3 regions of the Variovorax sp. FW301-JW7 genome follow, and region 1 is predicted to be linked to each of the others. Evidence: predicted binding sites of a transcription regulator. Region 1 holds the regulator's gene; each other region holds the start of a gene.

Region 1 (7,387 bases):
CCTTCGGCCAGCAGCCCGCCACCGGCGAAAAGGTGCTGGTCGAGTTCGTCTCGGCCAACCCGACCGGTCCGCTGCACGTCGGCCACGGCCGCCAGGCCGCGCTGGGCGACGCCATCTGCAACCTGCAGGCTTCGCAGGGCCAGAGCGTGTGGCGCGAGTTCTATTACAACGACGCCGGCGTGCAGATCCAGACGCTGGCCAACAGCACGCAGCTGCGCGCCAAGGGCTTCAAGCCCGGCGACGCCGAGTGGCCCAGCGGCGAAAAGGCCCCGGCCTACAACGGCGACTACATCGCCGACATCGCCGAGGACTTCAAGGCAAAGAAGACCGTCAAGTCGGACGACCGCGAGTACACCGCCAGCGGCGACATCGACGACCTGGACAGCATCCGCGAATTCGCCGTGGCCTACCTGCGCCGCGAGCAGGACCTGGACCTGCAGGCCTTCCGCGTGCGCTTCGACAACTACTACCTCGAGTCCAGCCTCTACACCAGCGGCCGCGTCGAGGCGGCCGTGGCCAAGCTCGTGGCCGCCGGCAAGACCTACGAACAAGACGGCGCGCTGTGGCTGAAGTCGACCGACTACGGCGACGACAAAGACCGCGTGATGAAGAAGCAGGACGGCACGTACACGTACTTCGTGCCCGACGTCGCGTACCACATCGCCAAGTGGAAGCGCGGTTTCCACAAGGTCGTGAACATCCAGGGCACCGACCACCACGGCACCATCGCGCGCGTGCGCGCCGGCCTGCAGGCCGCGGGCGAAGGCATTCCCGAGGGCTACCCCGACTACGTGCTGCACACCATGGTGCGCGTCATGAAGGGCGGCGAAGAGGTCAAGATCAGCAAGCGCGCCGGCAGCTACGTCACGCTGCGCGACCTGATCGAGTGGACCAGCACCGATGCCGTGCGCTTCTTCCTGCTCAGCCGCAAGCCCGATACGGAATACACCTTCGACGTCGACCTCGCGGTCACCAAGAACAACGACAACCCCGTGTACTACGTGCAGTACGCCCACGCGCGCATCTGCTCGGTGCTCGCGGCCTGGGGCGGCGACGTGGCCGCGCTCAAGGCGGTCGACCTGTCGCCGCTGGACAGCCCGGCGGCCCAGGCGCTGATGCTGCTGCTGGCCAAGTACCCGGCCATGCTGACAGCGGCGGCGAAGGATTTCGCCCCGCACGACGTGACTTTCTACCTGCGCGAACTCGCGGCCAGCTACCACAGCTACTACGATGCCGAGCGCATCCTGGTGGACGACGAGCCGGTCAAGCTGGCGCGTCTCGCACTCGTCGCAGCGGCCGCGCAGGTGCTGCACAATGGCCTCGCGATCCTCGGCGTCAGTGCGCCGAACAAGATGTGAATCACCCTCTGAACATGAAGAAGACAAGCAGACAACGCGGCAACATCGTCATCGGGCTGATCATCGGCCTGGTGCTCGGTCTGGGCGTCGCCCTGGGCATCGCGGTCTACGTCACCAAGGTGCCGATCCCGTTCGTCAACAAGACGCAACGCGGCGGTGCCGAGCAGGACGAAGCCGAAGCCCGCAAGAACCGCGACTGGGACCCGAACGCACCGCTGGCCGGCAAGGCCGGCGCGCCCAAGCCGGCGGCCACGCCACCGGCCGCCACGGCCACCGGCCCGGTGAACCCGATCACCGGCGCCCCCGTCACCGCGGCACCGGGCACGGCGCCCACCACCGTCACCCCGCCGGTCACCGCCCCCGCCCCCGTGGTGGTGGCGCCCAAGCCGGCACGCCCCGCGCCGGTGCCGGCCGAAGCCAACGCGCTGCCGCCGTCTAACGATCCGCTGGGCGACCTTGCCCGGGCCCGCGCAGGCGGCAGCACGACCACCGCGTCCGCTGCGCCGAGCCACACGGCCGCCGCACCGTCGCCGTCGGGTGCCGATCCCTTCATGTACTTCGTGCAGGCCGGCGCCTTCCGCACCACCGACGACGCCGAGGCGCAACGCGCCAAGCTGTCGCTGATGGGCGTCGAGGCCAAGGTCACCGAACGCGAGCAGGCCGGTCGCACGGTCTACCGCGTGCGCGCCGGCCCGTTCAACAAGAAGGACGACGCCGACCGGCTCAAGGAACGGCTCGACGGCGGCGGTCTCGAATCGGCGCTGGTGCGCGTGCAGCGCTGACCGACGCTTTTCTTGAACAGCCATTAAGCTCTCGCCCGCGCGGCATTCGCCGCACGCGTTTGTCAATTCCAGCGCCTCGGTCGCGCCGCCCACGGGGAACTCCCGGCGGCGCGCCGGCTCTGTACTGCGGTACCCACAGGAGAATCTTTTCCATGAAACGTCGTGACTTTTCGCTGGCCGCCACTTCGATCGGGCTGCTTTCGCTGGCTGCCGTTCCGGCACACGCCCAGCGCGCCCCCAAGGCCGGCTCCGATTTCCTCGTGCTCGACAAGCGCGTGCCCGTCGATGCATCCGCCGGCAAGGTCGAGGTGGTCGAGTTCTTCTCGTACAACTGCCCGCACTGCAACGACTTCGAGCCCTCGCTCGAAGCCTGGGTCAAGGCAGCCCCGAAGGAAGTGGCGTTCCGCCGCATCCCGGTGCCTTTCGTGGGCAACGACGTCGAAGCCAAGCAGCGCCTGTACTTCACGCTCGAAGCCATGGGCAAGCTGGAGGAATACCACCCGAAGGTGTTCGCTGCGATCCACGCACAGCGCCAGAACCTGAACGGCGAAGCCAACATCCAGGCCTGGGCCGAGCGTGCCGGCCTCGACGGCGCCAAGTTCAAGGAAACATTTGCGTCCTTCGGCGTGGCCAGCAAGGCCCGTCGCGCGTCGCAGCAGACCGAGGCCTACAAGGTCGCCGGCGTGCCGGCCCTGGCCGTGGCAGGCCGCTGGTATGTCGACGGCGAAACCGCCGGCAGCATGGCCAAGGTGCTGCAGGTTGCGACTTTCCTGATCGGCGAAGCCAAGAAGGGCTGACCGACCCGGCGACCTGCTTTCCTGGTCGAACGCAAGGCCCGCTTCGGCGGGCTTTTTCATTGGCGGCGGTGGTCAATCACCGTCCCACGCATACAATGTTTCAGAGCAAGTTTCGTGCCTTTATGACATTGCCCTCCATCCCCACATTCCCCACCCTTCGTCGCCTCGGCCGCCTGGCCTTCGGCGCGCTGTTGCTGGCCGGAGCCGCCTCCGGCGCCCTGGCTGAAACCGCCGACCGCACCAAGCCGATGAACATCGAGTCCGACTCGATGCGCTACGACGACCTGAAACAGACCAGCGTGTTCACCGGCAACGTGCTGGTCACGAAGGGCACGATCATCATCCGCGGTGCGCGGCTGGACGTGCGCCAGGACGCCGAGGGCTACCAGTACGGCGTGGTCACGGCGGCGCCCGGCAAGCTGGCCTATTACAAGCAGAAGCGCAACGCCGGCGACGAGTGGATCGAGGGCGAGTCGGAAGTCATCGAGTACGACAGCCGCGCCGACAACGTCAAGTTCATCCGCCGCGCCGTCATGCGCCGCCTGATCGGCGCCACGGCCAACGACGAGAGCAGCGGCGCGCTGATCGTCTACGACCAGAGCAACGACACCTACACCGTCAACGGCTCCCTCGTGCCGCCGAACGCCGGCGTCTCGGCGGGCGGTGGCGGTCGCGTGAAGGCCATCCTCACGCCGAAGGCCACGCCGGCCCCGGCGGCGCCCGGCGCTGCACCGGCGGCCGGCGGCAAGAAGCCCGCGGCCCCGGCGCCCACCCCCGCGCCCGGCGCCGGGCTGCGCTCGAGCACCACGCTGGGCGGCACCGAAGGGGAAGGGCGCAAGTGATCGAAACCGCAGGAACCCCGCCCGCCGACGGCGTCCCGGGCAGCCGCCTCGTGGCGCGCGGCCTCAAGAAGAGCTATGGCAGCCGCACGGTCGTGAAAGACGTCTCGCTCGATGTGCAAAAGGGCGAGGTCGTCGGACTGCTCGGCCCCAACGGCGCCGGCAAGACCACGTCGTTCTACATGATCGTCGGGCTGGTGCGCGCCGACGCCGGCGAGATCACCATCGACGGCGAGCCCATCGCCCACATGCCGATCCACCGCCGCGCGCGCATGGGCCTGAGCTACCTGCCACAGGAAGCCTCGATCTTCCGCAAGCTCACGGTCGAGGAAAACGTGCGTGCCGTGCTCGAGCTGCAGCGCGAGCCCGACGCCAACGGCCGTCTGGTGGCGCTGTCCAAGCAGCACATCGACGAGCGCCTGACCGACCTGCTGGCCGACCTGCGCGTGGACCATCTGCGCGATTCGCCTGCGCTCGCACTGTCGGGCGGCGAGCGCCGCCGCGTCGAAATCGCGCGCGCGCTGGCCACCCAGCCGCGCTTCATCCTGCTGGACGAGCCCTTCGCCGGCATCGACCCGATCGCGGTGATCGAGATCCAGCGGATCATCAGCTTCCTGAAGGAACGTGGCATCGGCGTGCTCATCACCGACCACAACGTGCGTGAAACGCTGGGCATCTGCGATCACGCGTTCATCATCAGCGACGGGCACGTGCTGGCACAAGGCACACCCTCGGAGATCGTCGACAACGCCGAGGTACGCAGGGTGTACCTGGGCGAGCACTTCCGCATGTAAGGGAGGGTCGGGTCTCCATGAAGCAAGGGCTGTCCCTTCGCGTCTCGCAGCATCTGGCGCTGACGCCACAGCTGCAGCAGTCCATTCGCCTGCTCCAACTCTCCACGCTCGAGCTGAGCCAGGAGGTCGAGCAGATGCTGGACGAGAACCCGTTCCTCGAACGCACCGCGGAAGAAGCGGCGCGCGAGGAGTTCGGGCTCGATGCTGTCGACACGCCCGTGCCGCGCGACGAGGGCGGTGAAACCGGCGAAGGCGATTTCGCCCCGGCGCCGACCAGCAGCGCGACGACCACCACCAGCGAAACCACGTCCACGCCCGACTCCGATGGCCCCGCCGCCGAGATCACCGAGCGCGAGCCCGACTGGGAAGGCGACGGCACCGTCGAGATGGCGCCCGACGACAGCGAGTGGGGCAGCGATGCACCCGCGCGCCAGAACAACCTGGGCGACGACGAGCGTGCCGACGCCACCGAGCTTGCGCGCAGCCAGGAGTCGCTGCAGTCGTTCCTGCACCGCCAGGCGCTGAGCCTGCGGCTCAACGAAAACGACTGTGCCGCGCTGCGCTTCCTGATCGAATCGCTCAACGACGACGGCTACCTCGAAGACTCGCTGCCCGCATTGGCCTCGGGCCTGGCGGGCGACGACAACGACCAGTTCGACGACCTCGTGCACCATTTCCAGGTGGCGCTCGGCCTGCTGCAGAGCCTGGAGCCGGCGGGCGTCGGCGCGCGCGACCTCGGCGAATGCCTGAGCATCCAGCTGAAGGCGCTCGCCAGCGAAGACGAGACCGAGGCCGAAGCGCTCATCCGCAAGACCGCCATCGCGATCTGCAAGCAGCCGATGGAGCTGCTCGCGCGGCGCGACTTCAAGCGCCTGGCCACGCTCACGCGCACGAACGAAGAGCTGGTGCGCTCGGCGCTGCAGATCATTGCGCGCCTGGAGCCCAAGCCGGGCCGGCGCTTTGTGGACGTCGAACGCAACATCGTCATTCCCGACGTGATCGTCACCAAGACCGGGCGCGGCACGAACGTGAAGTTCCGCGTCATGCTCAACCCCGAGGTCATGCCGCGCCTGCGCGTGCACGACATCTACGCCGGTGCGCTCAAGTCGCACAAGGGCGAGGGCAGCCAGGCGCTGTCGCAGCGGCTGCAGGAGGCGCGCTGGTTCATCAAGAACATCCAGCAGCGCTTCGACACCATCCTGCGCGTGAGCAACGCCATCGTCGAGCGGCAGAAGAGCTACTTCGTGCACGGCGAACTCGCGATGCGCCCGCTGGTGCTGCGCGAGATCGCCGACGAGCTGGGCCTGCACGAATCGACCATCTCGCGCGTGACCACCGCCAAGTACATGTCGACGCCCTTCGGCACGGTCGAGCTCAAGTACTTCTTCGGTTCGGCGCTGGGCACCGAGACCGGCGGCAACGCGTCGAGCACGGCAGTGCGCGCGCTGATCAAGCAGTTCGTGAGTTCCGAGAGCATCAAGAAGCCGCTGTCCGACAGCCAGATCTCCGAGATGCTGAAAGAGCAGGGCATCGAGTGCGCGCGCCGCACCGTCGCCAAGTACCGCGAGGCGCTGCGCATCGCGCCCGCCAACCTGCGCAAAGCTCTGTAGAAAGCCCACGATGACCCGTCGCCTGCTGTCGCGCTGGGGGCATTGGGTCTTCGCCCTCGTGGCTGCATCGCTGTTCGCCGGTTGTGCCACCTTGCCCGACGAGGCGCCGCGCCCGCCCACCAAGGCCATCGCCGTCTCGGCCGACACCGCGCTCGGCAAGATCGCGCTGGCCTCGCAGCCCGACCCCGACCTCAGCGGCTTTCGCCTGATGCCCGGCGGCGACTTCGCCTTCGACACGCGGCTGCAGCTGGCGCGCCGCGCGCAGCGCACGCTCGACGTGCAGTACTACCAGATCGAGAACGACGAGACCGGCCGCTACCTGCTGCGCACCCTGCGCGATGCGGCCCAGCGCGGCGTGCGCGTGCGCCTGTTGATGGACGACCTCTACACGTCCGGCGAAGACGAGCTGCTGCTCGGCCTGGCCGCCACGCCGAACGTCGAGCTGCGTCTGTTCAACCCGTTTCCGGCGGGGCGCGGCAGCCTGCTCAAGCGCTTCACCGCGTCACTGTTCGACTTCAGCCGCGTCAACCGCCGCATGCACAACAAGCTCTTCATCGCCGACGGCGCGATGGCGGTGGCGGGCGGGCGCAACATCGGCAACCAGTACTTCCGCCGCACCACCGGCCCGAACTTCATCGACCTCGACACCTTCGTCACGGGCGCGCTGATCCCGCGCCTGGGCGTGCTGTTCGACCAGTACTGGAACAGCCCGCACGTGCGCCCGATCGGCGCGGTCGTGCACACCGACCTGCCGCGCGAGGAACTGCAGCGCCGCTTCGACGCCGCCACCGGCCCCGACACCACGCCGCCGCCGCCCAGGCCCGCGCCCAACGACCTGCTGGGCTACAGCCCGGTGGCCGACGACCTCGACGCCGGCAAGCTCGGCCTGATCTGGACCACCGCCGAGGCGTATGCCGATTCACCCGACCGCGTGATCGGCAAGACCGCGTCGTACGGCGGCGTGCCGCTGCTCGACGTGGACAGCGTGCGCTACAACGTGGTCGAGCAGATGCGCCGCGCGCGCAGCGAGGTGACGCTGGTCTCGCCCTACCTGATCCCGGGCGCGTCGGGGCTGGAGGTGATGCGCGAGATCCGCGGGCGCCACGTGAAGATCAGCGTGGTCACCAACTCGCTCGCCGCCACCGACGAGCCGCTGGTGCACACCGCCTACCGCCGCTACCGCGCCGACATGCTCGCGCTGGGCGCC
Region 2 (7,387 bases), on a different contig from region 1:
GCGCGTGGCGCTGTCTACGCGCCGCTGCGCAGCGCCCGCCGGTACTGCACGGCTTCGGCCACGTGCGCGACCTCCACCGTGTCCGCGCCCGCCAGGTCGGCGACCGTGCGCGCCACCTTCAGCACGCGGTGCGTGCTGCGCGCCGACCAGCCGAGCTTGTTCGCGGCGTTGAACATGAACTGCCGCGCCGGCGTGTCGAGCGCAGCATGCGTGTCGATGGCGCTGCCCTGCAGCGATTGGTTGGGCGTGCCCTGGCGCCGCATCGCGCGTTCGCGTGCGGTGATCACGCGGGTGCGGATGTTGGCGGTCGATTCGCCGGGCGGTGCATCGAGCAGCAGCTGCGCGGGCACAGCGGGCACCTCGATGTGCAGGTCGATGCGGTCCAGCAGCGGGCCGCTGAGCTTGCCCTGGTAGCGCAGGATCTGGTCGGGCGTGCAGCGGCAGGCCTTGGCCGTGGTCGTTCCGAGGTAGCCGCAGGGGCAGGGGTTCATCGCCGCGACCAATTGGAAGCGCGCCGGAAATTCCGCGCGCCGCGCGGCCCGCGCGATGGTGATCGTGCCGGTCTCCAACGGTTCGCGCAACGCCTCCAGCGCGGCGCGCGCGAATTCGGGGAATTCGTCGAGAAAGAGCACGCCGTGGTGCGCCTGCGAGATCTCGCCGGGCCGGGGCGGCGAGCCGCCGCCGACCAGCGCCACCGCGCTGGCCGTGTGGTGCGGCGCCGCTGTCGGCCGGCACATCCAGCGTCCGGTGGCGAAGCGCCCGCCCAGGCTGGCGATGGCGGCGCTTTCGAGTGCCTCGTCGATGCCCATCGGCGGCAGCAGGCCGGCAAAGCGCTGCGCGAGCATGGACTTGCCCGAACCCGGTTCGCCCACCATCAACAGGCTGTGGCCGCCGGCGGCGGCCACCTCCAGCGCGCGCTTGGCGCTGGCGTGGCCCTTGACGTCGGCCAGGTCGGCGTAGTGCGGCGCGGCATCGCCGGTCGCGGGGAGCACGCGGGTCCAGCCGTCGTCGGGGCCCTCGGGCGCGGATGCGGCGGCGTCGCGGTCGCTCAGGAACTGGCGCACCACGTCCAGCAGGTGCCGGGCGCCGTAGACCTCCCCGCCGGGCACCAGCGCGGCCTCGCGGGCGCTGTCCATGGACAGCACCAGCCGCGTCGCCACGCCGCGTGTGTGCAGGGCCAGGGCCATCGCCAGCGTGCCGCGCACGGGGCGCAGTTCGCCCGACAGCGACAGCTCGCCCGCGAACTCGTGGCCGGCCAGCCGGGCGTTCTCGATCTGCCCGCTGGCCGCGAGGATGCCCAGGGCGATGGGCAGGTCGAAGCGGCCCGAATCCTTCGGCAGGTCGGCGGGTGCGAGATTGACGACGATCTTCTTGTTCGTAGGAAATTCAAGCCCGGCGTTCTGGATCGCCGAGCGCACGCGTTCGCGCGCCTCCTTGACCTCCGTCTCGGCCAGCCCCACCAGGGTGAAGCTCGGCAGGCCGTTCGCCAGATGCACCTCGACCGTGACGGCGGCGGCCTCCAGGCCGAGCAAGGCGCGGCTTTGCACCAAAGACAGACTCATTGTTCTCCTTCTCCCCAAGTTGGTGCGCCTGCGACATGCAGGCCCAGGACCGTGCAGCGTGCAAGCGTGTGCAACTGCCGGAAACAGGGCTTGTAACGATTTGGCGCTCACCGCCGCGCATCGCCGCCCTCTGGCCGGGGCGGTATTTGTGCACTTTGGCACGCTCCCTGCTTTGAGGGTGCTCAGGTCCAACAACACACTTGCGAGGAGTTCCCTGATGACGCACCGTACCGCCGCCCAGGCGTTGATCGTTCTGGCCACTGCACTGACCGCCTCGGGCGCCGCCATGGCCCAGGCCGCCGACGCCGCAGCCCCGGCACCCGCGCCCCTGCTCACGGGCAATGTCTCCCTGACCTCGAACTACAAGTTCCGCGGCCAGGACCAGGACATGATCGGCAAGAACGACTACGCCAAGACCAAGGGCTTCAAGCCCGCCATCCAGGGCGGCTTCGACTACGCCTTCGGCGAGAGCGGCTTCTACGTCGGCAACTGGAACTCCAGCGTCAACTGGCTCAAGGGCAACAGCATCGAGAGCGACATCTACGGCGGCTACAAGTTCAAGGCCGGCCCGGTCGACATGGACGTCGGTGCGCTGACCTACATCTACCCGGGCAACTCGGCAGGCAACACCACCGAGCTCTACGTGGGCGCCACCTACGCCAACGACAGCTTCGGCTCGTTCACGGCCAAGTACTCGCACACCGTGTCGAAGGACTACTTCGGCTACGCGGGCAACAAGGCCGGCTCGGGCCTGAAGGGCACCAACACCGGTTACCTGAACCTGGCCTACAGCAAGGAGATCGTGCCCAAGGTCACGCTGAAGGCGGCGGTCGGCTTCACCAACATGTCCAGCGACATCCGCAGCCTGGGCTACAAGAGCTACGTCGACTACAACATCGGCGCCACCTACGACTTCGGCAGCGGCCTGACGCTCACCGGCTCGGTGCAGGGCGCCAACAAGAAGAGCTCGTACCTCGCCGTGGCCAACCCGGGCTACGACTTCGGTTTCGGCACCTTCGGCCAGACGACGTACTCGCCCAACAAGGCACGCTTCATCGTCACGCTGACGAAGACGCTGTAATCGACACAACAACCAGGTGCGGCCCACGTTGCCGCGCCACCTTTCATCCATCCAGAAGGAGCAACTCATCATGAAGCTGGTCACAGCCATCATCAAACCGTTCAAGCTCGACGAGGTGCGTGAAGCACTCTCGGCCATCGGCGTGCAGGGCATCACCGTCACGGAAGTGAAGGGCTTCGGTCGCCAGAAGGGCCACACCGAGCTGTACCGCGGCGCCGAGTACGTGGTCGACTTCCTGCCCAAGGTGAAGATCGAGGCGGCCATCTCCGACGACCTCGTCGACCGCGTGATCGAGGCGGTGGAGGGCGCTGCGCGCACCGGGAAGATCGGCGACGGCAAGATCTTTGTCTACAACCTCGAGCAGGTCGTGCGCATCCGCACCGGCGAAACGGGCCGCGAAGCCCTCTGATCGAGTCCTGGCCCGAAAGAACAACGACTATGAAAAAACTTCTTGTCTCTCTTGCGCTCGGTTTGAGCGTCTTCGTCGCCGGCACGTCGGCGCTGGCCCAGGCACCCGCCGCCACCCCTGAGGCACCGGCTGCATCGGCACCTGCCGCGGCTGCACCCGCGCCTGCAGCGGCTGCAGCACCCGCTGCTGCCGAAGCTGCGCCCGCCGCTCCGGCCGCGGCACCCGCGCCCAAGGTCGACTCCGGCGACACCGCCTGGATGCTCACCTCGACCCTGCTCGTGATCCTGATGACCATCCCCGGCCTGGCGCTGTTCTACGGCGGCCTGGGCCGCTCCAAGAACATGCTGTCGGTGCTGATGCAGGTCTTCGTGATCTTCTCGCTGATCAGCATCCTGTGGGCCATCTACGGCTACAGCCTGGCCTTCACGGGCGACGGCAATTTCTTCGGAAGCTTCGACAAGATCTTCATGAAGGGCATCACGCAGGAGACCTTCGGCGCGCTGACCACGATTCCCGAATACGTGTTCGTCGCCTTCCAGGGCACCTTCGCGGCCATCACCGTGGCGCTGATCGTCGGCGCCTTCGCAGAACGCGCCAGGTTCTCGGCCGTGCTGCTGTTCTCGGTGATCTGGTTCACCTTCAGCTACGTGCCCATGGCCCACATCGTGTGGGGCGGCGGCCTGCTGGGCAAGGACGGCGCGCTCGACTTCGCGGGCGGCACCGTGGTGCACATCAACGCCGGTATCGCCGGCCTGGTCGGTGCCTACATGATCGGCAAGCGCGTCGGCTACGGCAAGGAAGCGTTCACGCCGCACTCGCTCACGCTCACCATGGTCGGCGCTTCGCTGCTGTGGGTCGGCTGGTTCGGCTTCAATGCGGGTTCGGCAGGTGCTGCCAACGCCGCCGCCGGCCTGGCTTTCGTGAACACGGTGCTCGCCACCGCCGCCGCGGCCCTGTCGTGGATCCTGGGTGAGAGCCTGCACAAGGGCAAGGCCTCGATGCTGGGCGCCGCGTCCGGTGCCGTTGCCGGCCTCGTGGCCGTCACGCCTGCCGCCGGTTTCGTCGGCCCGATGGGTTCGATCGTGCTGGGCCTGCTGGCCGGCCTGGTCTGCCTGTGGGGTGTCGGTGGCCTCAAGCGCATGCTCGGCGCCGACGACGCGTTCGACGTGTTCGGCGTGCACGGCGTGGGCGGCATCCTGGGTGCCATCCTGACCGGTGTGTTCGCAGCCAAGGGCCTGGGCGGCACCGGCGGCCTGACCCCCGACACCTTCACGATGGGCGGCCAGGTCTGGATCCAGGTCAAGAGCGTGCTGTTCACGATCGTGTGGTCCGGCGTGGTGGCGTTCATCGCCTTCAAGATCGCCGACCTGACCCTCGGCCTGCGTGTGTCGGAAGAAGAAGAGCGCGAAGGCCTCGACATCTCGTCACACGGCGAAACAGCTTACAACCGCTGATTCGCATACAGACAGACAGCGGGTGGTCCGGCACGGTGCCGGCCCCCGCGCTTCAAAGACCACCACCACCCTTTTCGACACAAAGAAGAACGACAGCTCCCGGTTTTTCAGGCGAGTCTCCTTTGGATGTTCAGCCCGCGAGCGCTTCGGCGTCAGCGGGCTTTTTTTTGCCCGCGGCCCGCGTGGCCGGGGGCACAATCGCCCCACCATGTGGACCTCCATCGAAGACAGCCTCTGCGAACTGGGTGAATCGCCGTTCTGGCATCCGCACGAACGCGCGCTCTACTGGCTCGACATCCCGGGCCGCGCCGTGCTGCGCACGCGCGGCGAGATCGGTTCGCCCGCGGCCACGGTCGAGCGATGGGCGCTGCCCACCGAACCCGGCTGCATGGCGCCGGCACGCAGCGGCGGCCTCGTGATCGCGCTGCGCGACGGCATCTACCGCGCCCGCGAATGGGGCGGTGAACTGGTCGCGATGGCGCGCGCGGAGCACGACGTGCGCACCATGCGCTTCAACGACGGCAAGTGCGACGCGCTCGGCCGCTTCTGGGCCGGCTCGCTCAACGAGGCCAAGGACCTCCCCAACGCCGCGCTCTACTGCTTCGACGCACGCCCGGGCGACGTGTCTCCCACCATCACGTCGATGCTGGAACACGTCACCACCGCCAACGGCCTGGCGTTCTCGCCCGACAACGGCACCCTGTACTGGGCCGACACCGCCGCGCACGTGGTGCGCGCCTGGGACTGGGACGCCGAGGCCAACACGCTGTCGCATGCGCGCGTGTTCCAGCAGTTCGACCCCAAGCCCGCGGGCTGGGTGCCCGGCGCGCCCTCGCATTACGACGGCCGACCCGATGGCGCCACCGTCGACGCCGCCGGCCACTACTGGGTCGCGATGTTCGAAGGCGCGCAGCTGCTGCGCTTTGCGCCCACGGGCGAGCGTGTCGCGGCCATCGCGGTGCCGGTGCAATGCCCGACCATGCCCTGCTTCGGCGGCGACGACCTGCGCACGCTGTTCGTCACCAGCGGACGCAAGGGCCGTCCGGCCGACGAGCTGGTGCAGCGCCCGGCCTCGGGCACCGTGCTCTCGATGCGCGTCGACACGCCGGGCCTGCCGGTGAATTTCTTCGAAGACTAAGAAGGCGTGAACGAACCCGCCATGTCCGCTCATCCCGCCCAGACACGCCCCCTCGGCGTTGCAAATGCTCGCCATAGCCCGAGCTATGGCTGCGCTTTGCGCCTTGATGGGGCGCGCCTGGGCGGGCTGCTCGGCCACGCCGGATTCATTCACGCCTTCTGAGCTCTCCGGCTGCCCCGCGGATGGCGTTGCACCACATCCCCCCGATCCAATGCCTGCTGACCTTCGAGGCCGTCGCGCGGCTGCGGCATGCGGGCCGCGCGGCCGACGAGCTGTGCGTGACGGCCAGCGCCGTGAGCCACCGCATCCGCCAGCTCGAGGCGCACGTGGGCTTCAAGCTCTTCGGTCGCAGCGACTTCAGCCTCACGGCCGACGGCGCGGCCTACCTGGCGAACGTGCGCGTCGGCCTGGCTGCGCTGCAGCAGGCCACGCCCGGCAGCCGTGACGCGGCACTGCGTGCGCCGCGCCTGAGCGTGGCCGTCACGCCGACCTTCAGCCGCCAGTTCCTGATGCCGCGGCTGGAGCTCTTTCGCAACCTCTATCCCGACATCGAGCTGGCGCTGCACGTGTCGATTCCGCTGCTCGACGTCACGGCCGAGCAGACCGACCTGCAGGTGCGCTACGGCATCGGCGCGTACGCCGATTGCGAGCACCGCCTGCTCATCGCCGAGGACGTGGTGCCCGCCTGCAGCCCGAGTTACCTCAACGAGTTCGGGCCCTTCGACGGCTTTCGCACCGCGGCCGAGATCGCCAGCGCGCGGCTGATCCGCAGCCCGCTCGAGCCCTGGGGCACCTGGTTCGCGAGCTGCGACATCGACCAGCCCGAGCCGCACCTGGGCTCGCAGTTCAACGACCTGGGCCTGGTCTACGACGCGGCGGCCAGCGGCTTCGGCGTGGCGCTGGTGCGACAGAAACTGGGCGCCGCCTGGTTCGAATCGGGCCGGCTGGTGGCGCTGTCGGAACGGCCCGTGCCCTCGCCGCACCGCCACTACATCTGCTGGCAGCCGGGCACGCTGGAGCGCTGGGAATGCGCCGCCTTCGTCGACTGGCTCGCACAGATGCTGCATTGATGCGCGGTTGACCGACAGGTCGGCGCGACAAATTTTTATCAAGGTCCGGGCAAAAATCCTTCAACCCGGACGGTGCGCATCTCCCTAGAGTGCGAGGCACAACAACAGCCTCCCCGGAGACAACGCATGACCTGGCAGCAGATCTACGACCCGTTCGGCAACATGATCATTTCCACCGCGCTCGCCGCGATCCCGGTGGTGGTGATGCTCGCGTGCCTCGGCTTCTTCCACATCAAGGCCCACATCGCCGCCGGCCTGGGCCTGCTGGCGGCGCTGGCCGTCGCCGTGTTCGCCTACGGCATGCCGGCCGAGATGGCCGGGCGCGCCGCGCTCTTCGGCGGCTTCACGGGCCTGCTGCCGATCGGCTGGATCGTGCTGAACATCATCTTCCTGCAGCAGTTGGCCGAACAGAACGGCAGCTTCAAGGTGCTGCAGGACTCGCTCTCGGGCATCACCGAAGACCGCCGCATCCAGCTGCTGCTGATCGCCTTCTGCTTCGGCGCCTTCTTCGAGGGCGCGGCGGGCTTCGGCACGCCGGTGGCGGTCACGGCCGGCATCCTGATCGGGCTGGGCTTCTCGCCGCTGGCCGCCTCGGGCCTCTCGCTGATCGCCAACACCGCGCCGGTGGCCTTCGGCGCGCTCGGCACACCGGTGATCACGCTGGCCAAGGTGC
Region 3 (7,387 bases), on a different contig from region 1:
GGCGTGACCGACGTGCCGTGGGTGGCCTTTGCCATCTACCTTGTCGTGCTCGACTTTGTCGGCTACTGGATTCACCGCGGCCAGCACCAGTTCAACTGGTGGTGGAGCCTGCATTCGCTGCACCACTCGCAGCGCCAGATGACGATGTGGAGCGACGACCGCAACCACCTGCTGGACGACGTCATCCACGACACGCTCATCGTCATCGTGGCGCAGCTGATCGGCGTGGCGCCGGGCCAGTTCATCGCCGTCGTGGCCTTCACCCAGCTCAGCGAAAGCCTGCAGCACGCCAACCTGCGGCTGAGCTTCGGGGCGATCGGCGAGCGGCTGTGGGTCAGCCCGCGCTTCCACCGGCTGCACCACAGCATCGGGCTGGGCCACGAGTCGCACGGCCGGAGCACGCTCGGCGGCCACAACTTCGGCGTGCTGCTGCCCTGGTGGGACATGCTCTTTCGCACCGCCAACTTCGAGAACCGCTACGACCCGACCGGCATCCGCGACCAGGTCGAGCCCGGCGCCGACGGCCGGCCGCGCGACTACGGCCAGGGCTTCTGGTCGCAGCAGTGGCTGGGGCTGAAGCGGCTGTTCGGCCGCGCCTGATCCACCCGCAGGCCTGGCGGCTGGCGGGCCGGGGCCTTGCGCTATCCTCGAACCTCATGCGCCTGCTCCTCGACTCCTTCTGGCGCGCGGTGGCGTATTGCATGCTCCCGCGCGTGATCGTGCTGTCGCTCCTGCCATTGGCGCTCATGGTGCTGCTGGCCGCGGGGCTCGGCTACTTCTACTGGGACGCGGCCGTCGCCTGGACGCGCGAAGCCCTAGACGCCTGGCCGTTGCTGTCCAGCTTCTGGGCCTGGATCGGGCGCCTGTTCTCGGCTGACGTCACGGCCGCGCTGGCGCCGTTGGTGGTGGTGTTCGGCGTCACGCCGCTGATCGTGGTGCTGTCGCTGCTGATCGTGGCCGGCTTCATGGCGCCGGCGCTCACCAAGCTCGCGGCCGAACGGCGCTTTCCGACGCTCGAACAGAAGAAGGGCGCCTCCTTCTTCGGCAGCGTGCTGCGCTCGCTCGGCGCCACGGTGCTGGCGCTGATCGCCCTGGTGGTGTCGATGCCGCTGTGGCTCATTCCGCCGCTGGTGCTGATCCTGCCGCCGCTGATCTGGGGCTGGCTGACCTACCGGGTGATGAGCTTCGACGCGCTGGCCGAGCACGCCAGCCCCGAAGAGCGCGCCGCGCTGCTGCGTGCCCACCGGCTGCCGCTGCTGTGCATCGGCGTGCTGTGCGGCTACCTGGGTGCCGCGCCGAGCATCGTGTGGGCCTCGGGCCTGCTGTTCGCCGCAGCCTTCTTCGTGCTGGTGCCGATCGCCATCTGGATCTACACGCTGGTCTTTGCTTTCTCCGCGCTCTGGTTCGCTCACTACTGCCTGGACGCCCTGGCCCAGCTGCGTGCCCAGCGCGCGGCGCAGCAGGCCGCGGCCGGCGGCGGCGACGCGCAGCAGCAGGCGCTCGAGGCCGCCGAAGCCACCGAGGCCAACAAGGCCGCTCTCTCTCAATGGGGTTCACCATGACACGCGCATTCGGTCTCATCGTCGTCGGCGACGAGATCCTTTCCGGCAAGCGGGCCGACAAGCACATGGCCAAGGTCATCGAGCTGCTGGCCGCGCGCGGCCTGCAGCTGGGCTGGGCCGAATACGTGGGCGACGAGCCCACGCGGATCACCGCGGCGCTCATGCGCGCCTTCGCCTCGGGCGACATCGTGTTCTCGACCGGCGGCATCGGCGCCACGCCCGACGACCACACCCGCCAGTGCGCCGCCCAGGCCCTGCGCGTGCCGTTGGCGCTGCACCCCGAGGCCGAGGCGCTGATCCGCGAGCGCATGCAGGACACGGCCAAGGAGCAGGGCGTGCCCTACGAGCCCGACCGGTCCGACAACATCCACCGCCTGAACATGGGCGTGTTTCCGCAGGGCGCGTCGATCATCCGCAACCCGTACAACAAGATCCCGGGGTTCAGCGTCGAGCACGTGCATTTCGTGCCGGGCTTTCCGGTCATGGCCTGGCCGATGATCGAGTCGGTGCTCGACAGCCGCTATGCCGATCTGTTCACCCGCAACGCCATCGCCGAGAAGTCCGTGATCGTTTTCGGTGCGATGGAAGCCACCCTCACGCCCCTGATGCAGGCCATCGAGCAGGCCCACGCCGGCATCAAGGTGTTCAGCCTCCCCAGTGTGGATCACCCCCAATACGGCCGCCACATCGAGCTGGGCGTCAAGGGCGATCCCGCGAAGCTCGATGCCGCCTATGGCCAGCTGATCGAAGGTCTGCACACTTTCGATGCGAAGCTCGGCCCCGAATTGGTGCGTTAATTCGTATTGCACCAGTTTGGTGATTATTTCCTTTTCCGGCAGCCCCTGGGCCGTCACCCGGGCCTCATCCGGCGGGGTGACAATGGCACAGAAACTGCATCCTCCCGTCCCTGTATTCCTAACCACCATCCAACTCAGGAGAAACTGATGGCAAAGACCGTCGCCGATGTACTCAAGCTCGTCAAGGAAAACGAGGTCAAGTTCGTCGACTTGCGCTTCACCGACACCCGCGGCAAGGAACAGCACGTCACCGTGCCTGTGTCGCACTTCGATGAAGACAAATTCACCTCGGGCCACGCGTTCGACGGTTCGTCCATCGCCGGTTGGAAGGGCATCGAAGCCTCGGACATGCAGCTCATGCCCGACCCGAACACCGCCAACATCGACCCGTTCTTCGAAGAAACGACGCTGATCCTGACCTGCGACGTGATCGACCCGGCCGACGGCAAGGCCTACGAGCGCGACCCGCGTTCGCTCGCCAAGCGTGCCGAGGCGTACATGAAGGCTTCCGGCCTGGGCGACACCGCCTACTTCGGACCGGAACCCGAATTCTTCGTGTTCGACGGCGTGCGCTGGAAGAACGACATGTCGGGCTGCTTCGTGAAGATCGAGTCCGAAGAAGCCTCGTGGAACACCGACAAGGAGTTCGAGCACGGCAACAGCGGCCACCGTCCCGCAGTCAAGGGCGGCTACTTCCCGGTGCCCCCGGTCGACAGCTTCCAGGACATGCGCTCGGAAATGAGTCTGGTGCTCGAATCGCTGGGCATCCCGGTCGAAGTGCATCACCATGAAGTGGCCAACGCCGGCCAGCTCGAAATCGGCACCCGCTTCAGCACGCTGGTGCAGCGCGCCGACTGGGTCCAGCTGCAGAAGTACGTGATCCACAACGTGGCCCACGCCTACGGCAAGACCGCCACCTTCATGCCCAAGCCCATCGTTGGCGACAACGGCTCGGGCATGCACGTGCACCAGTCGGTCTGGAAGGACGGCAAGAACCTGTTCGCCGGCGACGGCTACGCAGGCCTGTCGGACTTCGCGCTGCACTACATCGGCGGCATCATCAAGCACGCCCGTGCCCTGAACGCCATCACGAACCCCGGCACCAACAGCTACAAGCGCCTGGTGCCCGGCTTCGAAGCCCCGGTGAAGCTGGCCTACTCGGCCAAGAACCGCTCGGCCTCGATCCGCATCCCGTTCGTGGCCAACCCGAAGGGCCGCCGCGTCGAAGCGCGCTTCCCCGATCCGCTGATGAACCCGTACCTGGGCTTTGCCGCGCTGCTGATGGCCGGCCTGGACGGCGTGGAAAACAAGATCCATCCGGGCGAAGCCGCCAGCAAGGACCTGTACCACCTGCCGCCGGAAGAAGACGCGCTGATCCCGACCGTCTGCCACAGCCTGGACCAGGCCCTGGAGCACCTGGACAAGGACCGTGCGTTCCTGACCAAGGGCGGCGTGTTCACCGACTCGTACATCGACGCGTACATCGACCTCAAGATGCAGGAAGTCACGCGCTTCCGCATGGCGACCCATCCGGTCGAGTTCGACATGTACTACTCGCTGTAAAAAGCGCCACAACAAGCCCGTCCCGGCGGGCAAGTAAGACAAAAGGACGGCCCCGGCCGTCCTTTTTCCTTGGTGCGGAACACCCTGTCGTGAGCGGGCCCGAATTGCATCAAAATGCGCGTTTGTCGCGCCCTCTCCGGAATCAAATGAAGACTGTCTCCCTGATTTTCCTGGCCGCCGCCTCGTTCGCCACCGCCACGGCGGCGCTCGCGCAAGAGCGCGTCTGGCGCTGCGGCAACGAGTACACCAACAACGCGACCGTGGCCCAGCAAAAGGGCTGCAAGATCATGGAAGGCGGCAACGTCACCGTCGTGCAGGGCACGAAGCCTTCGGGCGGCGGTGGTGGCAGCGCGTCGTCGTCGGGCGGTTCATCCGCCGCGCGCGCCCCGGCGGGCAGCCCGCGCGTCGAAGGCGTCGACCAGCGCGCGCGCGACGGCGAGGCGCGTTCGGTGCTCGAGGCCGAGCTGCGCAAGGCCGAGGCTCGCCAGACCGAGCTCAAGAAGGAATACAACAACGGCGAGCCCGAGAAGCAGGGCAGCGAAGGCCGCAACTACCAGAAGTACCTCGACCGCGTGGCCGAGATGAAGGCCGAACTCGCGCGCAACGAGAGCGACATCGCCGGCATCCGCCGCGAAATCGGCCGCCTGCCCGGCAAGCCGCAAGCGCAGTAAGCGGCGCGCAGTCCATGGTGTTCGGCAAGAAGGCGACTGGCGCCAATCCGCGCTTTCGTGCCTTCGACCTCTTGTCCACGCTGATCGCGGTGGTCAACAGCGACGGCTCGGTGCTGTTCGCCAATGCAGGCCTCGAAGACGCGCTGGGTACCTCGCGGCGCACGCTCGAGGGCTCGCAGTTCGGCGCCTGCTTCCATGAGCCGCAGGTGCTGCGCACCGCGCTCGACGGCGCCAGCAGCAACGACTTCGCCACGCTGCGCTACGAGGCGTTCCTGCGGCGCGTGAACCACGAGCTGATGCCCGTGCAGGTCACGCTGGCGCACGGCGACAAGAAGGGCGAACTCATCATCGAGATGTCGCCGCTGGAGCAGCAGGTGCGCCAGGACCGCGAGGAGCGCCTCATCGACCAGGCGCAGGCCAACAAGGAGCTCATCCGCAACCTCGCGCACGAGATCAAGAACCCGCTGGGCGGCATTCGCGGCGCGGCGCAGCTGCTGCAGATGGAGGTCGAGTCGCGCGACCTCATCGAGTACACCCAGGTCATCATCCACGAGGCCGACCGGCTGCAGACGCTGGTCGACCGGCTGCTGGCGCCGCACCGGCGCCCGCACGTGGTGGGCGACGTGAACATCCACGAGGTGTGCGAGCGCGTGCGCTCGGTCATCCTGGCGGAGTTTCCGCGCGACCTGCACATCGAGCGCGACTTCGACGTCTCCATTCCCGAGTTCCGCGGCGACCGCGAGCAGCTCATCCAGGCCACCCTCAACATCGCGCACAACGCGGCGCAGGCCCTGGCCGAGCGCCGCGCGGCGGGCGATGCGCAGATCACTTTCAAGACCCGCGTGGCCCGACAGGTGATCTTCAATAAGCAGTGGTATCGATTGGCACTGGAATTGCATGTCATCGACAATGGACCGGGTGTGCCGGACACGATCAAGGACCGCATCTTCTATCCGCTCGTTTCGGGCAGGGAAGGCGGGACCGGGCTGGGACTGACGCTTGCGCAGACTTTTGTGCAACAGCATCACGGCGTGATCGAGTGCGACAGCGTCCCGGGCCGAACCGATTTCAAGATATTGATTCCGCTGCCCTAGGGCAGCCCCGGCAACAGAGGAGATGCATGAAGCCGATCTGGATAGTTGATGACGACCAATCGATACGCTTCGTGCTCGAGAAGGCACTGCTGCGCGAAGACATGCCTACGCGCAGCTTCACGAACACACGCGAAGTCCTGGCCGCACTCGAACAGGCCGAAGGCGACGAGCAGCAGGGCCCGCAGGTCCTAGTGAGCGACATCCGCATGCCGGGCGGCTCGGGGCTCGACCTGCTCGACAAGATCAAGGCCAAGCACCCCGGCCTGCCGGTCATCATCATGACCGCCTTCTCCGACCTGGACAGCGCGGTTTCGGCCTTCCAGGGCGGCGCCTTCGAGTACCTGCCCAAGCCCTTCGACCTGCCGCGCGCCGTGGAACTCATCCGCCGCGCCGTCGACGAAAGCCAGCGCGAAGAGGTGTCCGAAGAGCGCATGGTTGCCGCGCCCGAGATGCTCGGCCAGGCGCCCGCGATGCAGGACGTGTTCCGTGCCATCGGCCGGCTGTCGCAAAGCAACGTCACGGTGCTCATCACCGGCGAATCGGGCTCGGGCAAGGAACTGGTGGCGCGCGCGCTGCACAAGCACTCGCCGCGCGCCAACGGCCCCTTCGTGGCGATCAACACCGCCGCCATTCCCAAGGACCTGCTCGAGAGCGAACTCTTCGGCCACGAGCGCGGCGCCTTCACCGGCGCGCAGACCATGCGCCGCGGCCGCTTCGAGCAGGCCGAGGGCGGCACGCTGTTCCTCGACGAAATCGGCGACATGCCCTTCGACCTGCAGACGCGCCTCTTGCGCGTGCTCAGCGACGGCCATTTCTACCGCGTGGGCGGCCACAACTCGGTCAAGGCCAACGTGCGCGTCATCGCCGCCACCCACCAGGACCTCGAGCAGCGCGTGAAGCTCGGCGGTTTCCGCGAAGACCTGTTCCACCGCCTCAACGTGATCCGCCTGCGCCTGCCCGCACTGCGCGAACGCGGCGAGGACGTGCCCGCGCTCACAAGGCACTTCCTGCAGCAGAGCGCGCGCCAGCTGGGCGTCGAGCCCAAGCGCATCTCCGATGCCGCGCTCGCCAAGCTCGCGACCTTCAGCTTCCCGGGCAACGTGCGCCAGCTCGAGAACATCTGCCACTGGCTCACGGTGATGGCGCCCGCGCAGCTGATCGAATCGAAAGACCTGCCGCCTGAAGTGATGGCGGTCAGTGGGGCGGACGTGCATGCGGCGGTGGCCGAGGTGGCGGCGCCCGTGCAGACGGCAGCGCCGTTGGCCGTCGAGCGCGACGCGTCCGCGCCGGTGGTCGCGGCCCCCGAGGCGGTGCCAGGCGCACCGACCGGCCCCAGCGCCTGGGAAAGCGGCCTCGAAGCCGAGGCTCAGGCGCTGCTGGCCGCAGGCCGCACCGACGTGTGGGACGTGCTCACGCGCCGTTTCGAATCGCGGCTGATCCTCACCGCGCTGGCCAACACGCGCGGGCGGCGCATCGAGGCGGCCCAGAAGCTGGGCATCGGGCGCAACACCATCACCCGGAAAATCCAGGAACTCGGTATCGAATGAAAAGGCCCTCTACGGGCCTTTTTTTCGACCTGCCTACGCGCACTCGAACCCTTCCAGGGATACCGCGGAACCGGCTTTGCCGGGCCGCCGGTATCGCCCCCTGCAAGGGGGTTGGCGTAGCGACACGAAGTGCGCGCAGCCTGGGGGTGTACC

The links. The regulator sigma-54, encoded in region 1, starts transcription at its own class of promoters, with help from an activator protein. The targets are predictions, from matches to a motif close to TGGCANGNAANCTGCTTT.
Region 2: the regulator sigma-54 is predicted to act here: its motif matches at 1,719-1,736, upstream of AC3WQM_RS24550 (TorF family putative porin).
Region 3: the regulator sigma-54 is predicted to act here: its motif matches at 2,443-2,460, upstream of glnA (type I glutamate--ammonia ligase).

The regions. Positions count from the first base shown of each region.
Region 1 is NZ_JBYTBC010000016.1:9,169-16,555, reverse strand. Features, by position in the region: gene argS (arginine--tRNA ligase) at 1-1,358, shown strand, start outside; gene AC3WQM_RS29095 (SPOR domain-containing protein) at 1,373-2,140, shown strand; gene AC3WQM_RS29090 (thiol:disulfide interchange protein DsbA/DsbL) at 2,293-2,937, shown strand; gene lptA (lipopolysaccharide transport periplasmic protein LptA) at 3,060-3,779, shown strand; gene lptB (LPS export ABC transporter ATP-binding protein) at 3,776-4,570, shown strand; gene rpoN (RNA polymerase factor sigma-54) at 4,588-6,180, shown strand; gene AC3WQM_RS29070 (phospholipase D family protein) at 6,191-7,387, shown strand, end outside.
Region 2 is NZ_JBYTBC010000010.1:62,308-69,694, forward strand. Features, by position in the region: gene AC3WQM_RS24545 (YifB family Mg chelatase-like AAA ATPase) at 15-1,562, opposite strand; gene AC3WQM_RS24550 (TorF family putative porin) at 1,780-2,643, shown strand; gene glnK (P-II family nitrogen regulator) at 2,714-3,052, shown strand; gene AC3WQM_RS24560 (ammonium transporter) at 3,082-4,506, shown strand; gene AC3WQM_RS24565 (SMP-30/gluconolactonase/LRE family protein) at 4,715-5,644, shown strand; gene AC3WQM_RS24570 (LysR substrate-binding domain-containing protein) at 5,827-6,714, shown strand; gene AC3WQM_RS24575 (L-lactate permease) at 6,841-7,387, shown strand, end outside.
Region 3 is NZ_JBYTBC010000007.1:307,235-314,621, reverse strand. Features, by position in the region: gene AC3WQM_RS20860 (sterol desaturase family protein) at 1-600, shown strand, start outside; gene AC3WQM_RS20855 (EI24 domain-containing protein) at 657-1,562, shown strand; gene AC3WQM_RS20850 (competence/damage-inducible protein A) at 1,559-2,359, shown strand; gene glnA (type I glutamate--ammonia ligase) at 2,507-3,922, shown strand; gene AC3WQM_RS20840 (hypothetical protein) at 4,069-4,593, shown strand; gene glnL (nitrogen regulation protein NR(II)) at 4,608-5,687, shown strand; gene ntrC (nitrogen regulation protein NR(I)) at 5,714-7,234, shown strand.